DNA from 2 places in the Streptomyces recifensis genome. Region 2 is predicted to be linked to the other one. Evidence: predicted binding sites of a transcription regulator. Region 2 holds the regulator's gene; the other holds the start of a gene.

Region 1 (11,416 bases), on a different contig from region 2:
GGAACAGCGGGGTCCGCTGGGCCTACACCAAGGCCACGGAGGGCACCTACTACACCAACCCGTCCTTCGCCCAGCAGTACAACGGCTCGTACAACGTGGGCATGATCCGGGGCGCGTACCACTTCGCCACCCCGGACACCACGAGCGGCGCGGTGCAGGCGAACTACTTCGTGGACCACGGCGGCGGCTGGTCGCGGGACGGGCGGACGCTGCCCGGCGTGCTGGACATCGAGTGGAACCCGTACGGCGACGCCTGCTACGGCATGGCCGGGGCCGCGATGACCAACTGGATCGCGGACTTCCTGAACACCTACCGGGCGCGCACCGGCCGGGACGCGGTGATCTACACGGCGACGAGCTGGTGGACCCAGTGCACGGGCAACACCGCCGCCTTCGGCGCCGTCAATCCGCTGTGGATCGCCCGGTACGCCACCGCGCCGGGCACGCTGCCGGCCGGCTGGGACTTCCACACGATGTGGCAGTACACCTCCTCCGGCCCGACGGTCGGTGACCACGACCGGTTCAACGGCGCCCTGGACCGGGTGCAGGCGCTGGCCAACGGCTGAGCCTGCCGCGTACGCGAAAGGCCCGGGCCCCCTGGTGAAAGGGGACCCGGGCCTTCGCGCCGCTCAGGCCGCGACCGGCACCTCCGCCACGGTGGCGGCGGGCGCGAGCGCCAGCTCCAGCACCTGGCGGACGTCGGTCACCGCGTGCACGTCGAGCTTCTCCAGCACCTCGGCCGGGACGTCGTCCAGGTCGGCCTCGTTGCGCTTGGGGATGATCACGGTGGTCACCCCGGCGCGGTGCGCGGCGAGCAGCTTCTGCTTCACCCCGCCGATCGGCAGCACCCGCCCGGTCAGCGAGACCTCACCGGTCATCGCCACGTCCGTGCGGACCAGCCGGCCGGAGAGCAGGGAGGCCAGCGCGGTGGTCATGGTGACGCCCGCGCTCGGCCCGTCCTTGGGGACCGCGCCCGCCGGGAAGTGGATGTGCACGCCCCGGTCCTTCAGGTCGGCCACCGGCAGCTCCAGCTCGGCGCCGTGGCTGCGCAGGAAGCTCAGCGCGATCTGCGCCGACTCCTTCATCACGTCACCGAGCTGCCCGGTCAGGGTCAGCCCCGCCGCCCCGGTCTCGGGGTCGGCGAGCGACGCCTCGACGTACAGCACGTCGCCACCGGCGCCGGTGACCGCGAGCCCGGTCGCCACCCCGGGGACGGCGGTACGGCGCTCGGCCGGGTCCTGCGCGGACTCGGGCACGTGGTGCGGACGGCCCACCAGAGCGCGCAGGTCGTCCTCACGGACGGTGAACGGCAGTTCCCGCTCGCCCAGTTCGTGCTGGGCCGCGACCTTGCGCAGCAGCCGCGCCACGGTCCGCTCCAGGGTGCGCACGCCCGCCTCGCGGGTGTACTCCCCGGCGAGCTTGCGCAGCGCGCCCTCCTCCAGCGTGACCTCGTCGCCGGTGAGACCGGCCCGCTCCAGCTGGCGCGGGAGCAGGTGGTCGCGGGCGATGACGACCTTCTCGTCCTCGGTGTAGCCGTCGAGCCGGACGATCTCCATCCGGTCGGCCAGTGCCTCCGGGATCGCCTCCAGCACATTGGCGGTGGCGAGGAAGACCACGTCGGACAGGTCGAGCTCGACCTCCAGGTAGTGGTCCCGGAAGGTGTGGTTCTGTGCCGGGTCCAGCACTTCGAGCAGGGCGGCCGCCGGGTCGCCCCGGAAGTCCGAGCCGACCTTGTCGATCTCGTCGAGCAGCACGACCGGGTTCATCGACCCGGCCTCCTTGACCGCGCGGACGATGCGGCCGGGCAGCGCGCCGACGTAGGTGCGCCGGTGGCCCCGGATCTCCGCCTCGTCCCGGACACCGCCGAGCGCGACGCGGACGAACTTGCGGCCCATCGCATGTGCGACAGATTCTCCCAAACTGGTCTTTCCGACACCGGGCGGGCCGACCAGCGCCAGCACGGCACCGCCGCGCCGTCCGCCGATCACACCGAGACCGCGCTCACCGCGCCGCTTGCGCACCGCGAGGTACTCGGTGATGCGCGCCTTCACGTCCTCCAGGCCGGCGTGCTCGGCGTCCAGGATCTCCTTGGCGCCCTGGATGTCGTACGCGTCCTCGGTCCGCTCGTTCCACGGCATCTCCAGGACGGTGTCCAGCCAGGTGCGGATCCAGGAGCCCTCGGGCGACTGGTCGGAGGAGCGCTCCAGCTTCTCCACTTCCTTGAGCGCGGCCTCGCGGACACGCTCGGGCAGGTCGGCGGCCTCGACGCGGGCCCGGTAGTCGTCGGACTCCTCGGCCGCGTCCGGGCCGTCGCCGTTCAGCTCGCGCAGCTCCTTGCGGACCGCTTCGAGCTGGCGGCGCAGCAGGAACTCACGCTGCTGCTTGTCGACGCCCTCCTGGACGTCCTTGGCGATGGTCTCCGCCACGTCCTGCTCGGCGAGGTGGTCGCGGAGCTGCTGGGCGGCGAGCCTCAGGCGGGCCACCGGGTCGGTGGTCTCCAGCAGCTCGGTCTTCTGGTCGGTGGTGAGGAACGGCGAGTAACCGGAGTTGTCGGCGAGCGCGGAGACGTCGTCGATGGCCTGGACCCGGTCCACGACCTGCCAGGCGCCGCGCTTGCGCAGCCAGGTGGTGGCCAGCGCCTTGTACTCCTTGACCAGGTCGGTCACCTGGCCGGGCAGCGGCTCGGGCACGGTCTCCTCGACCCGGGCGCCCTCGACCCACAGCGCGGCGCCGGGACCGGTGGTACCCGCGCCGATGCGCACCCGGTGGCGGCCCTTGACCAGGGCGCCGGGGTCGCCGTCGGCGAGTCTGCCGACCTGCTCGACGGTGCCGAGCACGCCGGTCTTGGCGTAGGTGCCGTCGATGCGCGGGACCAGCAGCACCTTGGGCTTGCCGGACTCCGCGCGGGCGGCGGCCTGGGCGGCCTCCACGGCGGCCCGGATCTCGGCGTCGCTCAGATCCAGCGGCACGACCATGCCGGGCAGCACGACCTCGCCGTCGAGCGGCAGCACAGGCAGAACGAGCGTGAACTCCATGGACTCACCCGACTCAGCAGCCATGATCTCCCCTTCGGCAGTCAACTTGAGTAACACTGACTCAATGCTCCTGAGCGGTTCAATGTTCCCCGAACATCGTTCGCTCTGGGCGAACGAGGACTCGCCGGGCGGGCGGGGCAGGATGGCGGCATGACTGCCACGCACGACGGCGCCGCGGACACGGTGGTCCTGGACCGGCGCGAGGGACCGTACGGGGAGGTGGCGCTGCGCCGCAGCGGGGCGCTGCTCCAGATCATCGCCAACGGGTGCTTCCTGATGGACACCTCCGACGGCCGCTCGGAGCGGCTGCTGGTGGACGCGGCGCGGGACGCGCTGGACGACCGCCCGGCGCCGGAGGTGCTGATCGGCGGCCTCGGCGTCGGCTTCTCGCTGGCCCACGCGGCCGCCGATCCCCGCTGGGGGCGCATCACCGTCGTCGAGCGCGAGCCCGCCGTCATCGACTGGCACCGCACCGGCCCGCTGGCGGAGATCTCCGCGGACGCGCTGGCCGACCCGCGCACGCGCGTCGTCGAGGCGGATCTCCTGCGTTTCGTCAATGAGACATCCGACACGTTCGACGCGGTATGCCTCGACATCGACAACGGGCCCGGCTGGACCGTCACGGAGGGCAACGAAGGTCTCTACACGCCGCGCGGACTCGCCGCCTGCGCAAGGGTGTTGAGGCCCGGCGGGGTGCTGGCGACGTGGTCCGCGCAGCCCTCTCCGGAATTTGAAGGAACCTTGCGGAATGCCGGGTTCCGACAGGTGCGTACCGAAGAGGTCCCCGTTGCCCGTGGCGTTCCCGACGTGGTCCATCTCGCCGTCCGACCTGGATAGCGACGGCCCGGCGTGTCCCCGTAATGTGCAGCGTGACGCGGATCATTCAAGCGTCAATCGCAGTCATGGGATCACCCCACGGATTCCGGAAAGCAACAGGGGCGGGCGATGGAGCAGACACACACCTCCCAGACCGGTGCGGCGACGACGTCACAGGGCGCGCAGCGCCGGGTACTGGTCGTCGAGGACGACCCCACGATCGTCGATGCCATCGCGGCCCGGCTCCGCGCCGAGGGATTCCTCGTGCAGACCGCCGGTGACGGTCCGTCGGCGGTCGACACGGCCGAGGCATGGCAGCCGGACCTGCTGATCCTCGACATCATGCTGCCCGGCTTCGACGGCCTGGAGGTCTGCCGCCGCGTGCAGGCGTCCCGTCCGGTGCCGGTCATGATGCTCACCGCGCGCGACGACGAGACCGACATGCTGGTGGGCCTCGGGGTCGGCGCCGACGACTACATGACCAAGCCGTTCTCCATGCGGGAGCTGGCCGCGCGGGTGCACGTCCTGCTGCGCCGCATGGAGCGCGCCGCGCTGGCCGCGACCACGCCCCGCTCCGGGATACTCCGCCTCGGCGAGCTGGAGATCGACCACGCCCAGCGCCGGGTGCGGGTGAAGTCGGACGACGTGCACCTGACGCCCACCGAGTTCGACCTGCTGGTGTGCCTGGCCAACACCCCGCGCGCGGTGCTCTCCCGCGAGCAGCTGCTCGCCGAGGTCTGGGACTGGGCGGACGCCTCCGGCACCCGGACCGTGGACAGTCACATCAAGGCCCTGCGCCGGAAGATCGGCGCCGAGCGCATCCGCACGGTGCACGGAGTCGGGTACGCGCTGGAGACGCCGACCCCGTGAGCCGCGGACGGGAAACGGGGCGCCGGCGCTCCGGGGGCGGACCCTGGGGCGGCGTACGCCCGTTCTCGATCAAGACCAAGCTGGGCGCGCTGGTCGTCATCTCGGTGCTGATCACCACCGGTCTCTCCATGATCGCGGTGCACACCAAGACCGAGCTGCGCTTCATCACGGTCTTCTCGATGATCGCCACGCTGCTGATCACCCAGTTCGTGGCCCACTCGCTCACCGCGCCGCTGGACGAGATGAACGCGGTGGCCGGCTCCATCTCGCACGGCGACTACACCCGCCGGGTGAGCGAGGGCCGCCGCGACGAACTGGGCGACCTCGCCGTCACGATCAACGTCATGGCGGACGAACTGGAGGCACAGGACCTCCAGCGCAAGGAGCTGGTGGCGAACGTCTCGCACGAGCTGCGCACCCCCATCGCCGGACTGCGCGCGGTGCTGGAGAACATCGTCGACGGCGTCACCGAGGCGGACCCGGAGACCATGCGCACCGCGCTGCGCCAGACCGACCGGCTCGGGCGGCTGGTGGAGACCCTGCTCGACCTCTCCCGCCTCGACAACGGCGTGGTCCCCCTGAAGACCCGCCGCTTCGAGGTGTGGCCGTACCTCTCCGGGGTGCTCAAGGAGGCCAACATGGTCGCCTCCGCGCGGGCCGGCATCGCCTCCGGCTCCGGCAGCCACACCCGTACCGACGTGCATCTGCACCTGGACGTGTCCCCGCCGGAGCTGACCGCGCACGCCGACCCCGAGCGCATCCACCAGGTGGTGGCGAACCTCATAGACAACGCGGTCAAGCACAGCCCGCCGCACGGCCGGGTCACCGTGAAGGCCCGGCGCGGCGCCCGTCCGGAGTCGCTGGAGCTGGAGGTGCTTGACGAGGGTCCGGGCATCCCCCGCTCGGAGTGGCACCGCGTGTTCGAGCGGTTCAACCGGGGCGCGGTCACCCGCCCGCACGGTCCGGGCAGCGACGGCGGCACCGGTCTGGGGCTGGCCATCGCCCGCTGGGCGGTCGATCTGCACGGCGGCCGGATCGGTGTGGCCGAATCCGAGCGCGGCTGCCGGATCATCGTCACCCTCCCGGGGGCCGTTCCGGCGTCGAGTTGACGCTCCCGGCCCCCATGGGGTTCAGTCGGATGATCAAGATCACATACGTTCCGCCAGTCGGACACGTGTGATCAGGCACGGGCCGGCGCGATGCGCGGAGCGAGGGCGCTCAGGGCCCCGATTCCGCGTGCCCGCGACTTCCCACCCGTATCCGGAACCCCGCTTGTTTCCCGCCATTTCGCGGCCCGAAACGCGGTTCGCGATGTGACTTGCACGACGATGAACGGGCCCGACCTGACCTTCCCCCTCCGGGAGGCGTAGCCTTTATTCCCGCTGTCCATCACCTTGTGAAGCGGAAGAGGGCGGTTACCGCCGTGTCGCCACAGTCCCCCAGTAACTCGAACGTCTCCACCGACGACCAAGCCGGGAAGAACGCCGCCGCGGCGTTCGGACCGAACGAGTGGCTCGTCGACGAGATCTATCAGCAGTACCTCCAGGACCCGAATTCGGTAGACCGTGCCTGGTGGGACTTCTTCGCCGATTACAAGCCGGGGGCGCCCGCCGCCTCGGCTCCGGCGGGTACCGCGGCCGCGGGGGCCGCGGGTACCACCCCCACCGCTCCGCCGGCCCAGGCCGCACCGGCTCCTGCCGCGCCCGCCCCGGCGCAGGCCCCGGCCCAGTCGGCTCCGGCCGCCAAGCCCGCGCAGGCCCCGGCCACGCCGGCGCAGGCACCCGCGGCCAAGGCCGCTCCGGCCGCCCAGGCCCCGGCGAAGCCGGCGCCCGCGGCCAAGCCGAAGGCCGCCGCCGCGCCCGCCACGGAGGCCCCCGAGGGCCCCGAGTACGTGACGCTGCGCGGTCCGTCCGCGGCCGTGGCGAAGAACATGAACGCCTCGCTGGAGCTGCCGACGGCCACCTCGGTCCGCGCGGTCCCGGTGAAGCTGCTGTTCGACAACCGCATCGTCATCAACAACCACCTCAAGCGGGCCCGCGGCGGGAAGATCTCCTTCACGCACCTCATCGGGTTCGCCATGGTGCAGGCCATCAAGGCCATGCCGGCGATGAACCACTCGTTCGGCGAGAAGGACGGCAAGCCGACCCTGGTCAAGCCGCCGCACGTGAACCTCGGTCTGGCCATCGACCTGGTGAAGCCCAACGGCGACCGCCAGCTCGTCGTCGCGGCCATCAAGAAGGCCGAGACGCTGAACTTCTTCGAGTTCTGGCAGGCCTACGAGGACATCGTCCGCCGCGCCCGCGAGGGCAAGCTCACGATGGACGACTTCACCGGCGTCACGGTCTCCCTGACCAACCCCGGTGGCCTCGGCACCGTGCACTCCGTGCCGCGCCTGATGCCCGGCCAGTCCGTGATCATGGGCGTCGGGTCCATGGACTACCCGGCGGAGTTCCAGGGCACCAGCCAGGACACCCTGAACAAGCTCGGCGTCTCCAAGGTCATGACGCTCACGTCGACCTACGACCACCGGGTCATCCAGGGCGCCGCCTCCGGCGAGTTCCTGCGCCAGGTCGCGAACCTTCTCCTCGGCGAGAACGGCTTCTACGACGACATCTTCGAGGCGCTGCGCATCCCCTACGAGCCGGTCCGCTGGCTCAAGGACATCGACGCCAGCCACGACGACGACGTCACCAAGGCCGCCCGTGTCTTCGAGCTGATCCACTCCTACCGGGTCCGCGGCCACGTCATGGCCGACACCGACCCGCTGGAGTACCAGCAGCGCAAGCACCCCGACCTGGACATCACCGAGCACGGGCTCACCCTGTGGGACCTGGAGCGCGAGTTCGCCGTCGGCGGCTTCGCCGGCAAGTCGATGATGAAGCTGCGCGACATCCTGGGCGTGCTGCGCGACTCGTACTGCCGCACCACCGGCATCGAGTTCATGCACATCCAGGACCCCAAGCAGCGCAAGTGGATCCAGGACCGCGTCGAGCGCCCGCACTCCAAGCCGGAGCGCGAGGAGCAGCTGCGCATCCTGCGCCGCCTGAACGCCGCCGAGGCCTTCGAGACGTTCCTGCAGACCAAGTACGTCGGCCAGAAGCGGTTCTCGCTGGAGGGCGGCGAGTCCGTCATCCCGCTGCTGGACGCGGTCATCGACTCGGCCGCCGAGTCGCGCCTGGACGAGGTCGTCATCGGCATGGCCCACCGCGGCCGGCTGAACGTGCTCGCCAACATCGTCGGCAAGTCGTACGCGCAGATCTTCCGGGAGTTCGAGGGCAACCTCGACCCGAAGTCGATGCACGGCTCCGGTGACGTGAAGTACCACCTGGGCGCCGAGGGCACCTTCACCGGGCTGGACGGCGAGCAGATCGCGGTCTCGCTGGTCGCCAACCCCTCGCACCTGGAGGCGGTCGACCCGGTCCTGGAGGGCGTCGCCCGCGCCAAGCAGGACATCATCAACAAGGGCGGCACGGACTTCACCGTGCTGCCGGTGGCGATCCACGGCGACGCGGCCTTCGCGGGCCAGGGCGTGGTGGCCGAGACCCTGAACATGTCGCAGCTGCGCGGCTACCGCACCGGCGGCACGGTCCACATCGTCATCAACAACCAGGTCGGCTTCACCGCCGCCCCGGAGTCCTCGCGCTCCTCGATGTACGCCACGGACGTGGCCCGCATGATCGAGGCCCCGATCTTCCACGTGAACGGCGACGACCCGGAGGCCGTGGTCCGCGTCGCGCGGCTCGCCTTCGAGTTCCGTCAGGCGTTCAACAAGGACGTGGTGATCGACCTCATCTGCTACCGCCGCCGCGGTCACAACGAGTCGGACAACCCGGCCTTCACCCAGCCGCTGATGTACGACCTGATCGACAAGAAGCGCTCGGTGCGCAAGCTGTACACCGAGTCCCTCATCGGCCGTGGTGACATCACGCTGGAGGAGGCCGAGCAGGCGCTCCAGGACTACCAGGGCCAGCTGGAGAAGGTCTTCACCGAGGTCCGCGAGGTCACCTCGCAGCCGGCGCAGGGCGAGTCCCAGCCGCCCAAGGACGGCTTCCCGGCGGCGGTCCCGACCGCGATCTCCGCGGAGGTCGTCAAGCGGATCGCCGAGTCCCAGGTCAACGTCCCGGACAACATCACCGTCCACCCGCGGCTCCAGCCGCAGCTCCAGCGCCGGGCGGCGATGGTGGAGGACGGCACGATCGACTGGGGCATGGGCGAGACCCTGGCCGTCGGCTCGCTGCTGCTGGAGGGCACCCCGGTCCGCCTGGCGGGCCAGGACTCCCAGCGCGGCACCTTCGGCCAGCGCCACGCGGTGCTCATCGACCGGGAGACCGGCGAGGAGTACACCCCGCTGCAGTACCTCTCCGAGGACCAGGCGCGGCTGAACGTCTACAACTCCCTGCTCTCCGAGTACGCGGCGATGGGCTTCGAGTACGGCTACTCGCTGGCCCGCCCGGACGCGCTGGTGATGTGGGAGGCGCAGTTCGGCGACTTCGTCAACGGCGCGCAGACGGTCGTCGACGAGTTCATCTCCTCGGCCGAGCAGAAGTGGAACCAGACCTCCGGTGTGGTCCTGCTGCTGCCGCACGGTTACGAGGGCCAGGGCCCGGACCACTCCTCGGCCCGTCCGGAGCGGTTCCTGCAGCTCTGCGCGCAGAACAACATGACGGTCGCCATGCCGACCTCGCCGGCGAACTACTTCCACCTGCTGCGCTGGCAGGTCCACAACCCGGACCACAAGCCGCTGATCGTCTTCACCCCGAAGTCGATGCTGCGCCTGAAGGCGGCGGCCTCGAAGGCGGAGGAGTTCACCTCCGGCGAGTTCCGTCCGGTCATCGGCGACGACACGGTCGACCCGGCCGCCGTCCGCAAGGTCGTCTTCTGCTCCGGCAAGGTCTACTACGACCTGGAGGCCGGCCGGAAGAAGCGCGGCGCCACCGACACGGCGATCATCCGCATCGAGCGGCTGTACCCGCTGCCCGGCGCCGAGGTCCAGGCCGAGGTCAACAAGTACCCGAACGCCGAGAAGTACCTCTGGGTGCAGGAGGAGCCGGCGAACCAGGGTGCGTGGCCGTTCATCGCGCTCAACCTGATCGACCACCTGGACCTGGCCGTCGGTGCCGACGTCCCGGCGGGCGAGCGCCTGCGCCGCATCTCGCGCGCGCACGGCTCCTCCCCGGCGGTGGGCTCCGCCAAGCGCCACCAGGCGGAGCAGGAGCAGCTGGTGAACGAGGTCTTCGAGGCGTGACCCCGGCTCACTGAGCAACGCTGAAGGGCCCGGCTCTCCTGGATCTGATCCGGAGGGCCGGGCCCTTCGCCGTCCGGGCGGTGCCCGGCCGTCTCCCGCTCCGCCACGGCCGTGGGGGGGCACCGGTCCGACCGTGGCCTCGCACCCGCGCGGCGGCGCTCAGCTCGCCTGGGGCTCGAAGTCCCAGTACGGGCGGTTGCGGGAGCGGGCGGAGACGGTGTGGACGTGCTGGGGGCCGAGGGTGGCCGCGAGGTCGGACAGGGCCTCCTGTTCGACCTTCTCCGCCTGCTGGCGGTCGCGCAGCGCGCGCAGGTCGGCCGCGTAGGCGACGCGGGCGGTCAGGGTGAGGGGGTGGGTGCGGCCGAGGGTGTCGGTGGCGCGCAGGATGGTGATCTGGCTGAGGTCGGCGGCGGCCTCGGTGTCCCCGACGAGGTTGCGCAGCGCGGCCGCGTTGACGGCGCAGCCGAGCGCGTAGGGGTGGGTCTCCCCCAGCGCGGCGCTCATGTCGGCGAGGCTCTGCTCGATCAGTACGTGGGCGTGGTCGCGTTCGCCGACGCTGCGCAGCACCAGCGCGTGGTTGGCGCGGGCGCCGATGATGAAGGGGTGGCCCTCGGGCAGCAGCAGTTCGTAGCGGGCGAGGACGGACTCGCTGGCCTCGCGGGCCTGGTCGATGTCGCCGTGCTCGCGGGCGAAGCAGCTCTCGCTGACGGCGGCGGCCAGGGTGTGCGTGTGGCTGTCCCCGAGCTTGCGCTCCAGCCCCTCCAGGACGCGGGTGAGCAGTTCGCCCGCCCCGGCCCGGTCCCCGCCGCGCAGCCGGCACAGCGCGAGGTTGTGCTCGGCGCGCAGGGTGTTCTGGTTGTCCGGGCCCATGACGATCCGGTACTCGCGGACGTTCTTGGTCTGGATCGACTCGGCCTCGGCGTAGCGGCCCAGCAGGCGCAGGTCGACCGCGTAGGAGACCTCGGAGAACAGGGTCCAGGGGTGGCGGCCCTTGAGGAGCTGGCGGCGGGCCTCCAGGGTGCGGGTGTCAAAACCGCGGGCCTGCTCGTAGCGGCCGAGGAGGCGCAGGGTGAAGCCGAGGTTGTTCTGGGCGTTGAGGGTGCGCGAGTCGTGCTCGCCGAACAGCTCGCGATAGGTGGGGTAGAGCCACTCGTCGAGTTCGAGGGCCGCGTCGTACTGGCCGAGTTCCCGCAGGTCGGCGGCGAGTCCGCCGGCCATCCTGAGGTGGTCGAGGTCGTGTTCGCCGCGTTCGGCGAGGAGTTGCTCGCGGGCGGCCCGGTCGATGGCCTCGGTCTCCTGGAAGCGGCCGGCCGAGCGCAGCAGGTTGGCGTAGTGGTAGGTCACCTCCCAGACGCGGGGGTGGGACTCGCCGAGCAGCTCGCGCCAGGCGGCGAGGGCGCGGCCGCCGAGGTTGACGCCCGCCGTGTACTCCCCGGCGAACAGCATGTAC
Region 2 (13,149 bases):
GGAGAAGCGGTTCGCCTCGCGGGCGCACACCGTGGAGAGCTCGGACGGGTTCGAGTGGTTCGAGCTGCTGCGGCCGGTGGAGGGCACCGACCAGTACCTCGTCTACACCCGCTGGCGCGACGACGCGGCCTTCCAGGCGTGGATGGAGGGCCCCATGAAGGCCGCCCACCAGGGCACGGGCGGTGGTGAGGGCGAGAAGCAGCGGCCCGCCGCGGCCGGCTCCACCCTGTGGTCCTTCGAGGTCGTCCAGCAGGCGTCCCCGAAGTGACCCCGCCCGCGTAACCCGTACGGGTACGACCGCGCCCCCCGGTCTCGTGGACCGGGGGGCGCCGTCGTGTGCGAAGCGGTGCGCTACTTGACCGGCTCGGGCTCCGGCTCGGTGGCGGGCTCGTCGTCCGCGGGGTCCGCCGGGGTCCTGACGGAGTCCAGCAGGAGCTGGGCCACGTCCACGACCTGGATGGACTCCTTCGCCTTGCCGTCGTTCTTCTTGCCGTTGACCGAGTCGGTCAGCATGACGAGGCAGAACGGGCAGGCGGTGGAGACGATGTCGGGGTTGAGGGAGAGGGCCTCGTCGACGCGCTCGTTGTTGATGCGCTTGCCGATCCGCTCCTCCATCCACATCCGCGCGCCACCGGCGCCACAGCAGAAGCCGCGCTCCTTGTGGCGGTGCATCTCCTCGTTCCTGAGGCCCGGCACCTTGCCGATGATCTCGCGCGGAGGCGTGTAGATCTTGTTGTGCCGGCCCAGGTAGCAGGGGTCGTGGTACGTGATGATGCCCTCGACCGGGGTGACGGGGATCAGCTTGCCCTCGTCCACCAGGTGCTGGAGCAGCTGGGTGTGGTGGATGACCTCGTAGTCGCCGCCGAGCTGCGGGTACTCGTTGCCGAGCGTGTTGAGGCAGTGCGGGCAGGTGGCGACGATCTTCTTGGCCGACTTGGGCTTCGCCGACTCGGGGACCACCTTGCCGTCGTCGTCCATCTCCTCGCCGAAGGCGGCGTTGAGGGACATGACGTTCTCCATGCCGAGCTCCTGGAACAGGGGCTCGTTGCCGAGACGGCGGGCGGAGTCACCGGTGCACTTCTCGTCGCCGCCCATGATGGCGAACTTGACGCCCGCGATGTGCAGCAGCTCGGCGAACGCCTTGGTCGTCTTCTTGGCGCGGTCCTCCAGGGCACCGGCACAGCCGACCCAGTAGAGGTACTCGACCTCGGACAGGTCCTCGATGTCCTTGCCGACGACCGGGACCTCGAAGTCGACCTCCTTGGTCCACTCGAGGCGCTGCTTCTTGGCCAGGCCCCAGGGGTTGCCCTTCTTCTCCAGGTTCTTGAGCATCGTGCCCGCCTCGGACGGGAACGCGGACTCGATCATCACCTGGTAGCGGCGCATGTCGACGATGTGGTCGACGTGCTCGATGTCCACCGGGCACTGCTCGACACAGGCGCCGCAGGTGGTGCAGGACCACAGCACGTCCGGGTCGATGACGCCGTTCTCCTCGGCGGTGCCGACGAGCGGGCGCTCGGCCTCGGCGAGGGCCGCGGCGGGCACGTTCGCCAGCTGCTCCTCGGACGCCTTCTCGTCGCCCTCCATGGTCTTGCCGCCACCCGCGAGCAGGTAGGGCGCCTTGGCGTGGGCGTGGTCCCGCAGGGACATGATCAGCAGCTTCGGGGAGAGCGGCTTGCCGGTGTTCCAGGCGGGGCACTGCGACTGGCAGCGGCCGCACTCGGTGCAGGTGGAGAAGTCCAGCAGGCCCTTCCAGGAGAACTGCTCGACCTGGGAGACGCCGAAGACGTCGTCCTCACCGGGGTCGGTGAAGTCGATCGGCTTGCCGCCGGAGGTCATCGGCTGAAGGCCGCCGAGGGCCACACCGCCCTCCGCCTCCCGCTTGAACCAGATGTTCGGGAACGCGAGGAAGCGGTGCCAGGCCACACCCATGTTGGTGTTGAGCGAGACCACGATCATCCAGATGAACGAGGTCCCGATCTTGATCATGGCGACCAGGTAGACCAGGTTCTGAAGCGTGGTGACGCTCAGCGCCTTGAAGGCGAGGACCAGCGGGTACGAGGCGAAGTAGGCCGCCTCGTAGTGGTCCACGTGGTGCAGGGCGCCCTCGAGGCCGCGCAGGGTGTAGATCGCCAGGCCGATGGTGAGGATGACGTACTCGACGAAGTACGCCTGGCCGGCCTTGGACCCGGCGAAGCGGGACTTGCGGCCCGGGCGGCTGGGCAGGCTCAGCAGCCGGATGACCATGAGCACGGCGATGCCGAGCACGGTCATCACACCGATGAACTCGATGTACAGCTCGAAGGGCAGGAAGTCGCCGATGAAGGGCAGCGTCCAGTCGGCCTTGAAGAGCTGGCCGAACGCCTGGGCCAGGGTCGGCGGCAGCGTCAGGAAGCCCACGGCCACGAACCAGTGGGCCACACCGACGATGCCCCACTTGTTCATCCGGGTGTGGCCGAGGAACTCCCGGACCAGCGTCACGCTGCGCTGGTACGGGTTGTCGGTCCGGGTACCGGCGGGGACGGGCTGGCCCAGCTTGAAGTACCGGACGAACTGTCCGATGGCCCGGGCGAGCAGCGCGACACCGACCACGGTCAGGACCAGCGACACGATGATCGCGGCGAGTTGCATGAGGGGCTCCTGAGGCGGCCTCGAAATTACTAAGCGGTAACTTATGCAGTCCGTCTGAGACTACCCCCATCCTCCTGCGCGATGCAGCACGGCGCGGGGTGAGATGAGTCGCTGAGGGTTGCCTTCGCCGGGACGGGGGAACCCGCCCGGCCAGGCCGAACGTCGCCTTGCATATAAGCGCCATATAAGAGTTGAGCCCCGTCGGCTCATGTCTGTTGACCCAGTGCACTCGGAGTGGCACACTTGAGCCATTCCCACTCAAGTCCTCTGGAGGAACCAACCATGGCACGTGCGGTCGGCATCGACCTGGGCACGACTAACTCCGTCGTCAGCGTTCTGGAGGGCGGCGAGCCCACCGTCATCACCAACGCCGAGGGTGCCCGGACCACGCCGTCCGTCGTCGCCTTCGCGAAGAACGGTGAGGTGCTCGTCGGCGAGGTCGCCAAGCGCCAGGCGGTCACGAACGTGGACCGGACCATCCGCTCGGTGAAGCGCCACATGGGCACCGACTGGAAGATCCAGCTCGACGGGAAGGACTTCAACCCGCAGCAGATCTCCGCGTTCATCCTGCAGAAGCTGAAGCGCGACGCCGAGTCCTACCTGGGCGAGAAGGTGACCGACGCGGTCATCACCGTCCCGGCGTACTTCAACGACTCCGAGCGTCAGGCGACCAAGGAGGCCGGTGAGATCGCGGGTCTGAACGTCCTGCGCATCGTCAACGAGCCGACCGCCGCCGCCCTCGCGTACGGCCTCGACAAGGACGACCAGACCATCCTGGTCTTCGACCTCGGTGGCGGCACCTTCGACGTCTCGCTGCTGGAGATCGGTGACGGCGTCGTCGAGGTGAAGGCCACCAACGGTGACAACCACCTCGGTGGTGACGACTGGGATCAGCGTGTCGTCGACTACCTGGTCCAGCAGTTCAAGGCCGGCCACGGCGTGGACCTCGCCAAGGACAAGATGGCCCTCCAGCGCCTGCGTGAGGCCGCCGAGAAGGCCAAGATCGAGCTGTCCTCCTCCACGGAGACCTCGATCAACCTGCCCTACATCACGGCGTCCGCCGAGGGCCCGCTGCACCTGGACGAGAAGCTCACCCGCGCCCAGTTCCAGCAGCTCACCGCCGACCTCCTGGAGCGCTGCAAGACGCCGTTCCACAATGTCATCAAGGACGCGGGCATCCAGCTCGGCGAGATCGACCACGTGGTCCTCGTCGGCGGTTCGACCCGTATGCCGGCCGTCGCCGAGCTGGTCAAGGAGCTGACCGGCGGCAACGAGGCCAACAAGGGCGTCAACCCGGACGAGGTCGTCGCCATCGGCGCGGCCCTCCAGGCCGGTGTCCTCAAGGGCGAGGTCAAGGACGTCCTGCTCCTCGACGTCACCCCGCTGTCCCTCGGTATCGAGACCAAGGGCGGCATCATGACCAAGCTGATCGAGCGGAACACGACGATCCCGACCAAGCGGTCCGAGATCTTCACCACCGCCGAGGACAACCAGCCCTCCGTGCAGATCCAGGTCTACCAGGGCGAGCGCGAGATCGCGGCGTACAACAAGAAGCTCGGGATGTTCGAGCTGACCGGTCTGCCGCCGGCCCCGCGCGGTGTCCCGCAGATCGAGGTCGCCTTCGACATCGACGCCAACGGCATCATGCACGTGACCGCGAAGGACCTGGGCACGGGCAAGGAGCAGAAGATGACCGTCACCGGCGGCTCCTCGCTGCCGAAGGACGAGGTCGACCGCATGCGCCAGGAGGCGGAGAAGTACGCGGAGGAGGACCACGCCCGCCGCGAGGCCGCCGAGTCCCGCAACCAGGGCGAGCAGCTCGTCTACCAGACCGAGAAGTTCCTCAAGGACAACGAGGACAAGGTCCCGGGCGAGATCAAGACCGAGGTCGAGGAGGCTGTCGCCGAGCTGAAGGAGAAGCTCAAGGGCGAGGACAGCGCCGAGATCCGTACGGCCACCGAGAAGGTCGCGGCCGTCTCGCAGAAGCTCGGCCAGGCCATGTACGCCGACGCCCAGGGCGCCCAGGCCGCCGGCGGTCCGTCCGCCGACGCCGGTGAGGCCAAGGACGACGACGTCGTGGACGCCGAGATCGTCGACGACGAGCGCAAGGACGGTGCCGCGTGACGGAGGAGACCCCGGGCTTCGAGGAGAAGCCCGACGTCCCCTCCGGCGCGAACCCCGACGACGCCGAGCCGAAGGCCGCCTCCGAGAAGGAGGCGGCCCCGGCGGGGGACGCAAGTGCGGACGCCGCTCTGGTGGCGCAGCTGGACCAGGTGCGGACGGCGCTCGGTGAGCGCACGGCCGACCTCCAGCGGCTGCAGGCCGAGTACCAGAACTACCGCCGCCGCGTCGAGCGCGACCGCGTCGCGGTCAAGGAGGTCGCCATCGCGAACCTCCTGACCGAGCTGCTGCCCGTGCTGGACGACATCGGCCGCGCACGGGAGCACGGCGAACTGCTCGGCGGCTTCAAGTCGGTCGCCGAGTCGCTGGAGACCGTGGCGGCCAAGATGGGCCTCATGCAGTTCGGCAAGGAGGGCGAGCCCTTCGACCCGACGATCCATGAAGCCCTGATGCACTCCTACGCGCCCGACGTCACCGAGACGACGTGCGTGGCCATCCTCCAGCCCGGTTACCGCATCGGTGAGCGCACCATCCGCCCCGCGCGGGTGGCCGTCGCCGAGCCGCAGCCCGGCGCGCAGACCGTCAAGGCGGAGGAGGCCGAGGAGAGCGCGGCCGACGACAAGGAGAACGGTGGCCCGGAGGAGGGCTGACGTAATCACGGAAATCATGCAGGTCCGGAAGGAGGGACGTCGGGGATGAGTACCAAGGACTTCATCGAGAAGGACTTCTACAAGGTCCTCGGCGTCCCCAAGGACGCCACCGAGGCCGAGATCAAGAAGGCGTACCGGAAGCTCGCCCGCGAGTTCCACCCGGACGCCAACAAGGGCAACACCCGCGCCGAGGAGCGCTTCAAGGAGATCTCCGAGGCGAACGACGTCCTCGGCGACCCCAAGAAGCGCAAGGAGTACGACGACGCGCGGGCCCTGTTCGGCAACGGCGGTTTCCGGCCGGGGCCGGGCGCGGGCGGCGGTCAGTTCAACTTCGACCTCGGCGACCTCTTCGGGGGCGCCGGCGGTGCGGGCGGCGCGCAGAGCGGCAGCTTCGGCGGCGGCCTGGGCGACGTCTTCGGCGGCCTGTTCAACCGGGGCGGCGCGGGTACCACCCGTACCCAGCCGCGCCGGGGGCAGGACGTCGACACCGAGGTGACGCTCAGCTTCACCGAGGCGATCGAGGGCGCGACCGTACCGCTCAGGATGACCTCCCAGGCGCCCTGCAAGGCGTGCTCGGGCACCGGCGACAAGAACGGCACGCCGCGTGTGTGCCCGACCTGCGTCGGAACCGGGCAGGTCGCGCGGGGCTCGGGCGGCGGCTTCTCGCTCACCGACCCGTGCCCCGACTGCAAGGGCCGCGGCCTGATCGCCGAGCACCCCTGCACCGAGTGCAGCGGCAGCGGCCGGGCCAAGTCCTCGCGCACCATGCAGGTCCGCATCCCGGCGGGTGTCACCGACGGGCAGCGCATCCGGCTGCGCGGCAAGGGCGCGCCCGGCGAGCGCGGCGGTCCGGCGGGCGATCTGTACGTCACCGTCCACGTGGGCGAGCACAAGGTGTTCGGCCGCAGGGGCGACAACCTCACCGTCACCGTCCCGGTCACCTTCACCGAGGCGGCCCTCGGCGGCGAGGTGCGGGTGCCCACCCTCGGCGGGTCCCCGGTCACCCTGAAGCTGCCGCCCGGCACGCCCAACGGCCGCACCATGCGGGCGCGGGGCAAGGGCGCGGCACGCAAGGACGGCAGCCACGGCGATCTGCTGATCACCGTGGAGGTGAGTGTCCCGAAGGACCTCTCGGGGAAGGCTCGTGACGCGCTGGAGGCGTATCGCGAGGCGACCGCGGACGAGGACCCGCGGGCGGAGCTGTTCGAGGCCGCGAAGGGAGAATGAGCCCGATGGACACACCAGGTCGTCGGCGCAACCCGTACGAGCTGACCGAGGAGACCCCGGTCTACGTCATCTCGGTCGCCGCACAGCTCTCCGGACTCCATCCGCAGACGCTCCGGCAGTACGACCGCCTCGGTCTGGTCTCCCCGGACCGCACGGCGGGGCGGGGGCGGCGCTATTCGGCCCGTGACATCGAACTGCTCCGCCAGGTGCAGCAGTTGTCGCAGGACGAGGGCATCAACCTGGCCGGCATCAAGCGCATCATCGAACTGGAGAACCACGTCGCGGCTCTCCAGTCCCGCGTGGCGGAGCTGGAATCGGCGCTGGACGGCGCGGCGGCGACGATGCGTCAGCGCGAGGCCGCCGTGCACGCCTCCTACCGGCGCGACCTGGTCCCGTACCAGGAGGTCCAGCAGACCAGCGCGCTGGTGGTGTGGCGGCCGAAGCGGCAGCCGTCCGCGGACTGAGGTGTCCGAGCACCTTCGAAGGGGCCGGGAGGCACGAGCCTCCCGGCCCCTTCGCTCGTTCACCGAGCGGGCGTTCACCGCGTGGCTGACTTCTTTCGCCTGTGTGTACGTAACACGAGGTTCGCGCGGGGAGGTTGTGAAGGGCGTTTACAGCGGGTTGCGCAAGGTTCCGCCAGGTCTTCACCGGCTGAACGCAGCGTGGTGTTGCCATCTCGTTAAGTTGTTTTGCTTGACGCCGCAGGTCGCCTCCAAGTTGTCTTTTCAGACACCCGGGTAGCACGCAGCACCCCGTCGAAACGCACCTGAAGTGAGCCCTCGAATGCGTCGTATCGCCATGTCCGTGGCCGTCTCCGCGATGGTCCTCCCGCTCGCCGGCTGCGGCGTCCTGAACGCGGCGGGAGACGACGCGAGCGCGAGCCCGACCATGGGCGACCAGGTCACCGTCGGCCTGCTGCTGCCGGAGAAGGCGAACACCCGCTACGACAAGTTCGACTACCCCATCATCAAGAGCAAGGTGGCCGAACTGACCCACAAGAAGGGCAAGGTCGAGTACGCCAACGCCGACGCGGACGCCGGTCAGCAGGCCGAGCAGATGCAGCGGATGATCGACGAGAAGGTCAACGTCATCCTGCTGGACGCCGTCGACGCGCACGCGATCGCGCCGGCCGTGAAGAAGGCCAAGGACGCGGGCATCCCGGTCATCGCCTACGACCGGCTGGCCGAGGGGCCGATCCAGGCGTACATCTCCTTCGACAACGAGCTGGTCGGCGAGGTGCAGGGCCGTTCCCTGCTGGAGCGGCTGGGTTCGGGCGCCGGGCTCTCCGACAAGATCGTGATGATGAACGGCTCCCCGACCGACCCCAACGCCAAGCAGTTCAAGGAGGGCGCGCTCTCCGAGCTGAGCGGCAAGGTGACGATCGCGGACAGCTTCGACACCAAGGACTGGAAGCCGGAGTACGCCGAGGCCAACATGACCGAGGCGATAGGCCGGATCGGCAAGGACAACATCGCCGCCGTCTACGCCGCCAACGACGGCATGGCCGGCGGCGTCATCAAGGCCCTGAAGAACGCCGGCGTCACCACCCTGCCCCCGATCACCGGCCAGGACGCCGAACTGGACGCCGTGCAGCGCATCCTGGCGGGCCAGCAGTACATGAGCGTCTACAAGTCCTACCCGGACGAGGCCGAGGCGGCGGCCCAGATGGCCGTCGCCAAGGTGCAGGGCAAGGACATCCAGTTCGACGCCCTCACCCAGGACCGCGTCGACAGCCCCACCGACAAGCAGATCCCGGCCAAGCTGGTCCAGGTGACCGCGCTGACCAAGAGCAAGATCAAGGAGACGGTCGTCGAGGACAGCATCTACACCGTCGAGCAGATCTGCACCGCCTCCTACAAGTCGGCCTGCGCCGCCGCGGGCCTGCGCTGACGCGCCGACAGGCGGCCGGGGAGCGACCCGGAGACGGATGAGGGAGGCGGCCCCGGTGACGGCGGGGCCGCCTCCCTTTTCGTGTGCCGTCCGGCCCCCGGCGATCCGGGCATACCGGTGTTTCGCGGTGCGCGGGGCAGGAGGAGCCGTGTTGCGGAGGCGGGCGGCGCCGCGCATAGTTGCGCTGCGAAGTGGCGGCGACCGGGGGTGGAATGGGCGATGGCCGGGCACGCGACGGAGGAGCATCCCCACGGTGCCGACCGGCTGTGCGGGCAGGGGGACCGTGTGTACTCCCGTGCCGTGCGCCGGGGCCGGGTGCCCCGCGCGGACGCGGAGCCGGTGCCCTGCCTGCTGGAGCTGGCCCTGCTGCACCCCGACCCGGACGACATGGACTGGCTGGTCCCCACCTCCCCGCAGGAGGTGATGACCCGGCTGCTGCGCGGGGTCTACGACGAGGTCAACGAGAGCCGGCGCCGGATGGGCTCGGCGGTCGCCGCGTTCGACTGGTACGCCGGGCTCGGCCGTCAACTGCCCGCCCTCGGCGCACCGGGTGAAGGCTCCGCGATCCGGGTGCTGGACGGACTCACCCGTATCCAGGCCGCGATGGACGAGGCGACCGAACGGTGCGCGACCGAGGTGCTCACCGTGCAGCCCGGCGGCATCCGGCGCGAGGCGGAGCTGACCGAGGGGCTGCACCGGGCGCTCGAACTGCGCGGCCGGGGCGTCCGGATGCGCGACCTGTACACCCATGTCGCCCGGCACGGCCAGGGGTTGCTCAACTACCTGGAGCTGATGGGCGACGCGGTGGAGGCCCGCACGCTGGACGAGGTCATCGACCGGCTCATCCTCTTCGACCGCACGGTGGCCTTCATCCCCGCCAACACCGACCGCACGATGGCCCTGGAGCTGCGCCACCCGGCGCTGGTGGAGTACCTGGTGACGGTCTTCGAGCGGCTGTGGCGGCTGGCGATCCCGCTCACCGCCCCGCTGCCCGACACCGGCATCGAGGGCATCTCGCACCGCGAACGCGCCATCGCCGCGCTGCTCGCCGAGGGCCACCAGGACGCGGTGATCGCCGAGCGGCTCGGCATCAGCGTGCGCACCTGCCGCGCGCACATCGCCCGGCTCTCCGAGACCCTGGGCGCGACCAGCCGTACCCAACTCGGCGTCCGGATCGCCCAGGTGGGGCTGGACGGCCCCTCGCACGGACCGGCGCCCGCGCCCGCCGAGGGCGTGCACGCGCCCTGAACTAGTCCTCCTCGTTGAGCATGCCGGAGCGGGCGATCAGATAGCCGAGCTGGGCCCGGCTGCCGCTGCCCAGCGCGGTGGCCAGCTTGGCGATGTGGGCGCGGCAGGTGCGGACGTTCATCCCGAGGCGCCGGGCGATGGCCTCGTCGACGTGCCCCTCCACCAGCAGCTTGGCGATGGAGTGCTGGATGTCGGTGATGCCGTCCGGGGCGGTCTCGTAGGGCGTGCCGGCGCTCAGCGGGACCGCGCGGCTCCACATGAACTCGAAGACCTTGACCAGGTAGCGCACCAGGCCGGGGTGGCGCAGCTCCAGGGCGACCTGGCGGTCCTCGCGGACGGGGATGAAGGCCACCGTCTCGTCGCAGATGATCAGCCGCTCGACCAGTTCGTCGATGGTGCGGTACTCCGCCTTGCCGTCGGTGAAGCGGTCCACGTAGGCGAGGCGGTCGGCGCTGTAGCGGGCGGTGTGCTGGTACAGGGTGCGGATGCGCACCCCGCGCTCGATCAGCGGGCGGTCCCGGTCCAGTGCCTCCAGGAGGCGGTTCTCGGGGCTGCGGCGGCCGCCGGGCTGCACGGTGAGCACCTCGGTGCGGCACTGGCCGGTGGCGAGGTCCAGGGCCGCGTTGATGCGGTCCAGGCCCTCCAGGACGGTGATGGCGTGCGTGGGTGCGTCCTCGCGGGCGCTCAGCGTCATGAAGGGTTCGAAGATCTCGGAGAGCACGATGGACCGGCGCCGCCGCTCGGCGATCTCCCGCTCGATCGGGGTCAGCCGCTGGGCCAGCGCGACGGCCGGCGCCACCGGCCGCAGCCAGCCGGGATCGTCCGGGTCCGGGTGGAGCAGGGCGAACTCCATCAGGCACGGAGCCGCCTCGGCGTCCGCGCGCGGGATGCGGCCGGTGCGCAGCGCGCTCGCGTAGAGGCGGCTTCCTTCCGCGCACATCTCTGTCACCGCGTGGGGATGTGTCGCCTCTGTCCCGTTTGTTGCCAAATCTCCACCCCCCAGGGTCCTGAACATGCAGGAACATGATGCACCGATCGTGTGGCGATGATGTGCCTGAATGAGCCATCGTCTAACTCGACGGGGGAAGAGGGGACTTTCAAGTGAGGACGAAGCCGACCATGCGTAACAGAATGCTTCGCTCGGCGCTTGTTGCCGCTCTCTCCGCCGTTGCGGCCGTCGGAACACTGGCGGGCCTCTCCGGTGCGACGAGCGCGCACTCGCCGGGTGACCGGGGGGCCGTGCGAGCGGCGGGCGTTCAGGACACCCGGTGGGACACCACGCCGGCGGACACCAGGTGGGACACCACACCCGCGGACACGAGGTGGGACGTCGCCCCGCTCGACACGCGGTGGGACTGATCACCATGACCACGCCTCCCGACGACCGCTCCTTCCGTCGTGAGATGGCCACCGCCTACCGCTCCGGCTGGCACTTCATCGACCTGGTCACCGCTATCCCCCACAGCGGCGACTCGTTGATGGTGACGGTGTTCGGCGAGCCGGTGGTGGTCACCCGTGACGAGGACGAGGACGTACGGGCGTACCGCTGCCTGCGCAAGCCACGCGGCGCGCCGCAGCCGGTGCGGTGTGCCGTCCGGTACGGCATGATCTTCGTCAATCTGGACCAGCGGGACCACCGTCTCGCGGAGCCCGAGGTCGCCGACCTCAGGACCACAACTGCCACCCCCCGCAGTGCCTGACGCGATTCCCCCGTCGTAAAAGATCGCCTCAGGTACTTCCCCCCGCAGCGGCGTCACCGTGACCTGAACACGGTGACGCCGCTGCAGTTTCTGCGCATATTTCGGGGTTTCGGCCCTTCGGCCACGTGGCCGGAATTCTTCAGCCGCGTCCGAGCGCGCGTTCCACCCGGATCTCCAGGGCGACCCGCAGCGGGTTCTCCCGGGGCTCGCGGCCGTACCGCTCGGTGAAGCGCCGTTCCGCCTCCGCGACCGCCTCGCGGTCCTCGCGCACCCGTGCCCGCCCCTCCAGCGTGGCCCAGCGCCGGCCGTCCACCTGGCACACCGCCACCCGCGCGCCCTCCTCTCCCGCCGCGCGCACCAGCGCCGCCTTGGTACTGGTGCCGCTGGTGATGACGCGGGCGATGCCGGCCCCGGGGTCCCAGGTCACGCACACCGGCACCACGTGCGGGCTGCCGTCCGGGCGCAGGGTGGTGAGCGTGCTCAGGTGCCGCTCCCGCCAGAAGGCGACGTACGACTCGTCCGGTGCGTCCAGGTCCACGGAGTATGAGGGCATGGCCGAAACCTAGCCAACCTGAAGTTCCCGGCGCCTAATTGAGTGCACCCGACTCAAGTTTGTGTACACTGGTTAAGTCATCAGTGGAGCAGTGGCGGAAGGGGAGAACACGCACGTGGACGCCGAGCTGACCAACAGGAGCCGGGACGCGATCAACGCCGCAAGCCAGCGGGCCGTGACGGAGGGGCACCCCGACCTGACGCCCGCTCACCTGTTGCTGGCGCTGCTCGCGGGCCAGGACAACGAGAACATCACCGACCTGCTCGCCGCCGTCGGCGCCGACCCGGCCGCCGTGCGCGCCGGGGCCGAGCGCGCGCTCGGCACGCTGCCCAGCGTGACCGGCTCCACCGTCGCGCCCCCGCAGCCCAGCCGGGAGCTGCTCGCCGTCCTGGCGGACGCCGACGAGCGCGCCGGGGACCTCGGTGACGACTACCTCTCCACCGAACACCTGCTGACCGGTCTCGCCGCGAAGGGCGGCGCCGCCGGGGACGTGCTCCGGGAGCAGGGAGCCACCGCCAAGAAGCTGCAAGACGCCTTTCAGAAGGCCAGAGGAGGACGCCGCGTGACCACCGCCGACCCCGAGGGTCAGTACAAGGCCCTGGAGAAGTTCGGCACCGACTTCACCGCCGCCGCCCGCGAGGGCCGCCTCGACCCGGTCATCGGCCGGGACCAGGAGATCCGCCGGGTCGTGCAGGTGCTGAGCCGCCGCACCAAGAACAACCCCGTCCTCATCGGCGAGCCGGGCGTCGGCAAGACCGCCGTGGTCGAGGGGCTGGCCCAGCGCATCGTCAAGGGCGACGTGCCGGAGTCCCTGAAGGACAAGCGGCTGGTCTCGCTGGACCTCGGCGCGATGGTCGCGGGCGCCAAGTACCGCGGTGAGTTCGAGGAGCGGCTCAAGGCCGTGCTCTCGGAGATCAAGGACTCCGACGGGCAGGTCATCACCTTCATCGACGAGCTGCACACCGTCGTCGGCGCGGGCGCCGGGGGCGACTCCGCGATGGACGCGGGCAACATGCTCAAGCCGATGCTGGCCCGCGGCGAGCTGCGCATGGTCGGCGCGACCACGCTGGACGAGTACCGCGAGCGGATCGAGAAGGACCCGGCGCTGGAGCGGCGCTTCCAGCAGGTG

Evidence for each region. The regulator HspR, encoded in region 2, represses chaperone genes until heat shock. The targets are predictions, from matches to a motif close to TTGAGNNNNNNNNNCTCAA.
Region 1: a site for HspR is predicted at 3,082-3,100, ahead of lon (endopeptidase La). Genes of this name have one in related genera too.

What each region holds. Positions count from the first base shown of each region.
Region 1 is NZ_MUNH01000665.1:59-11,474, forward strand. It holds partial or broken gene CCN33_RS28010 (lysozyme) at 1-566, shown strand, start outside; gene lon (endopeptidase La) at 630-3,059, opposite strand; gene CCN33_RS28020 (spermine/spermidine synthase domain-containing protein) at 3,186-3,872, shown strand; gene CCN33_RS28025 (response regulator transcription factor) at 3,981-4,721, shown strand; gene CCN33_RS28030 (HAMP domain-containing sensor histidine kinase) at 4,718-5,830, shown strand; gene CCN33_RS28040 (multifunctional oxoglutarate decarboxylase/oxoglutarate dehydrogenase thiamine pyrophosphate-binding subunit/dihydrolipoyllysine-residue succinyltransferase subunit) at 6,145-9,966, shown strand; partial or broken gene fxsT (FxSxx-COOH system tetratricopeptide repeat protein) at 10,126-11,416, opposite strand, start outside.
Region 2 is NZ_MUNH01000127.1:4,805-17,953, reverse strand. It holds gene CCN33_RS08400 (antibiotic biosynthesis monooxygenase family protein) at 1-268, shown strand, start outside; gene CCN33_RS08395 ((Fe-S)-binding protein) at 352-2,631, opposite strand; gene dnaK (molecular chaperone DnaK) at 2,914-4,755, shown strand; gene grpE (nucleotide exchange factor GrpE) at 4,752-5,402, shown strand; gene dnaJ (molecular chaperone DnaJ) at 5,448-6,629, shown strand; gene CCN33_RS08375 (heat shock protein transcriptional repressor HspR) at 6,635-7,093, shown strand; gene CCN33_RS08370 (sugar ABC transporter substrate-binding protein) at 7,413-8,519, shown strand; gene CCN33_RS08365 (helix-turn-helix transcriptional regulator) at 8,739-9,767, shown strand; gene CCN33_RS08360 (helix-turn-helix transcriptional regulator) at 9,769-10,782, opposite strand; gene CCN33_RS08350 (Rieske (2Fe-2S) protein) at 11,132-11,467, shown strand; gene CCN33_RS08345 (pyridoxamine 5'-phosphate oxidase family protein) at 11,607-12,020, opposite strand; gene clpB (ATP-dependent chaperone ClpB) at 12,136-13,149, shown strand, end outside.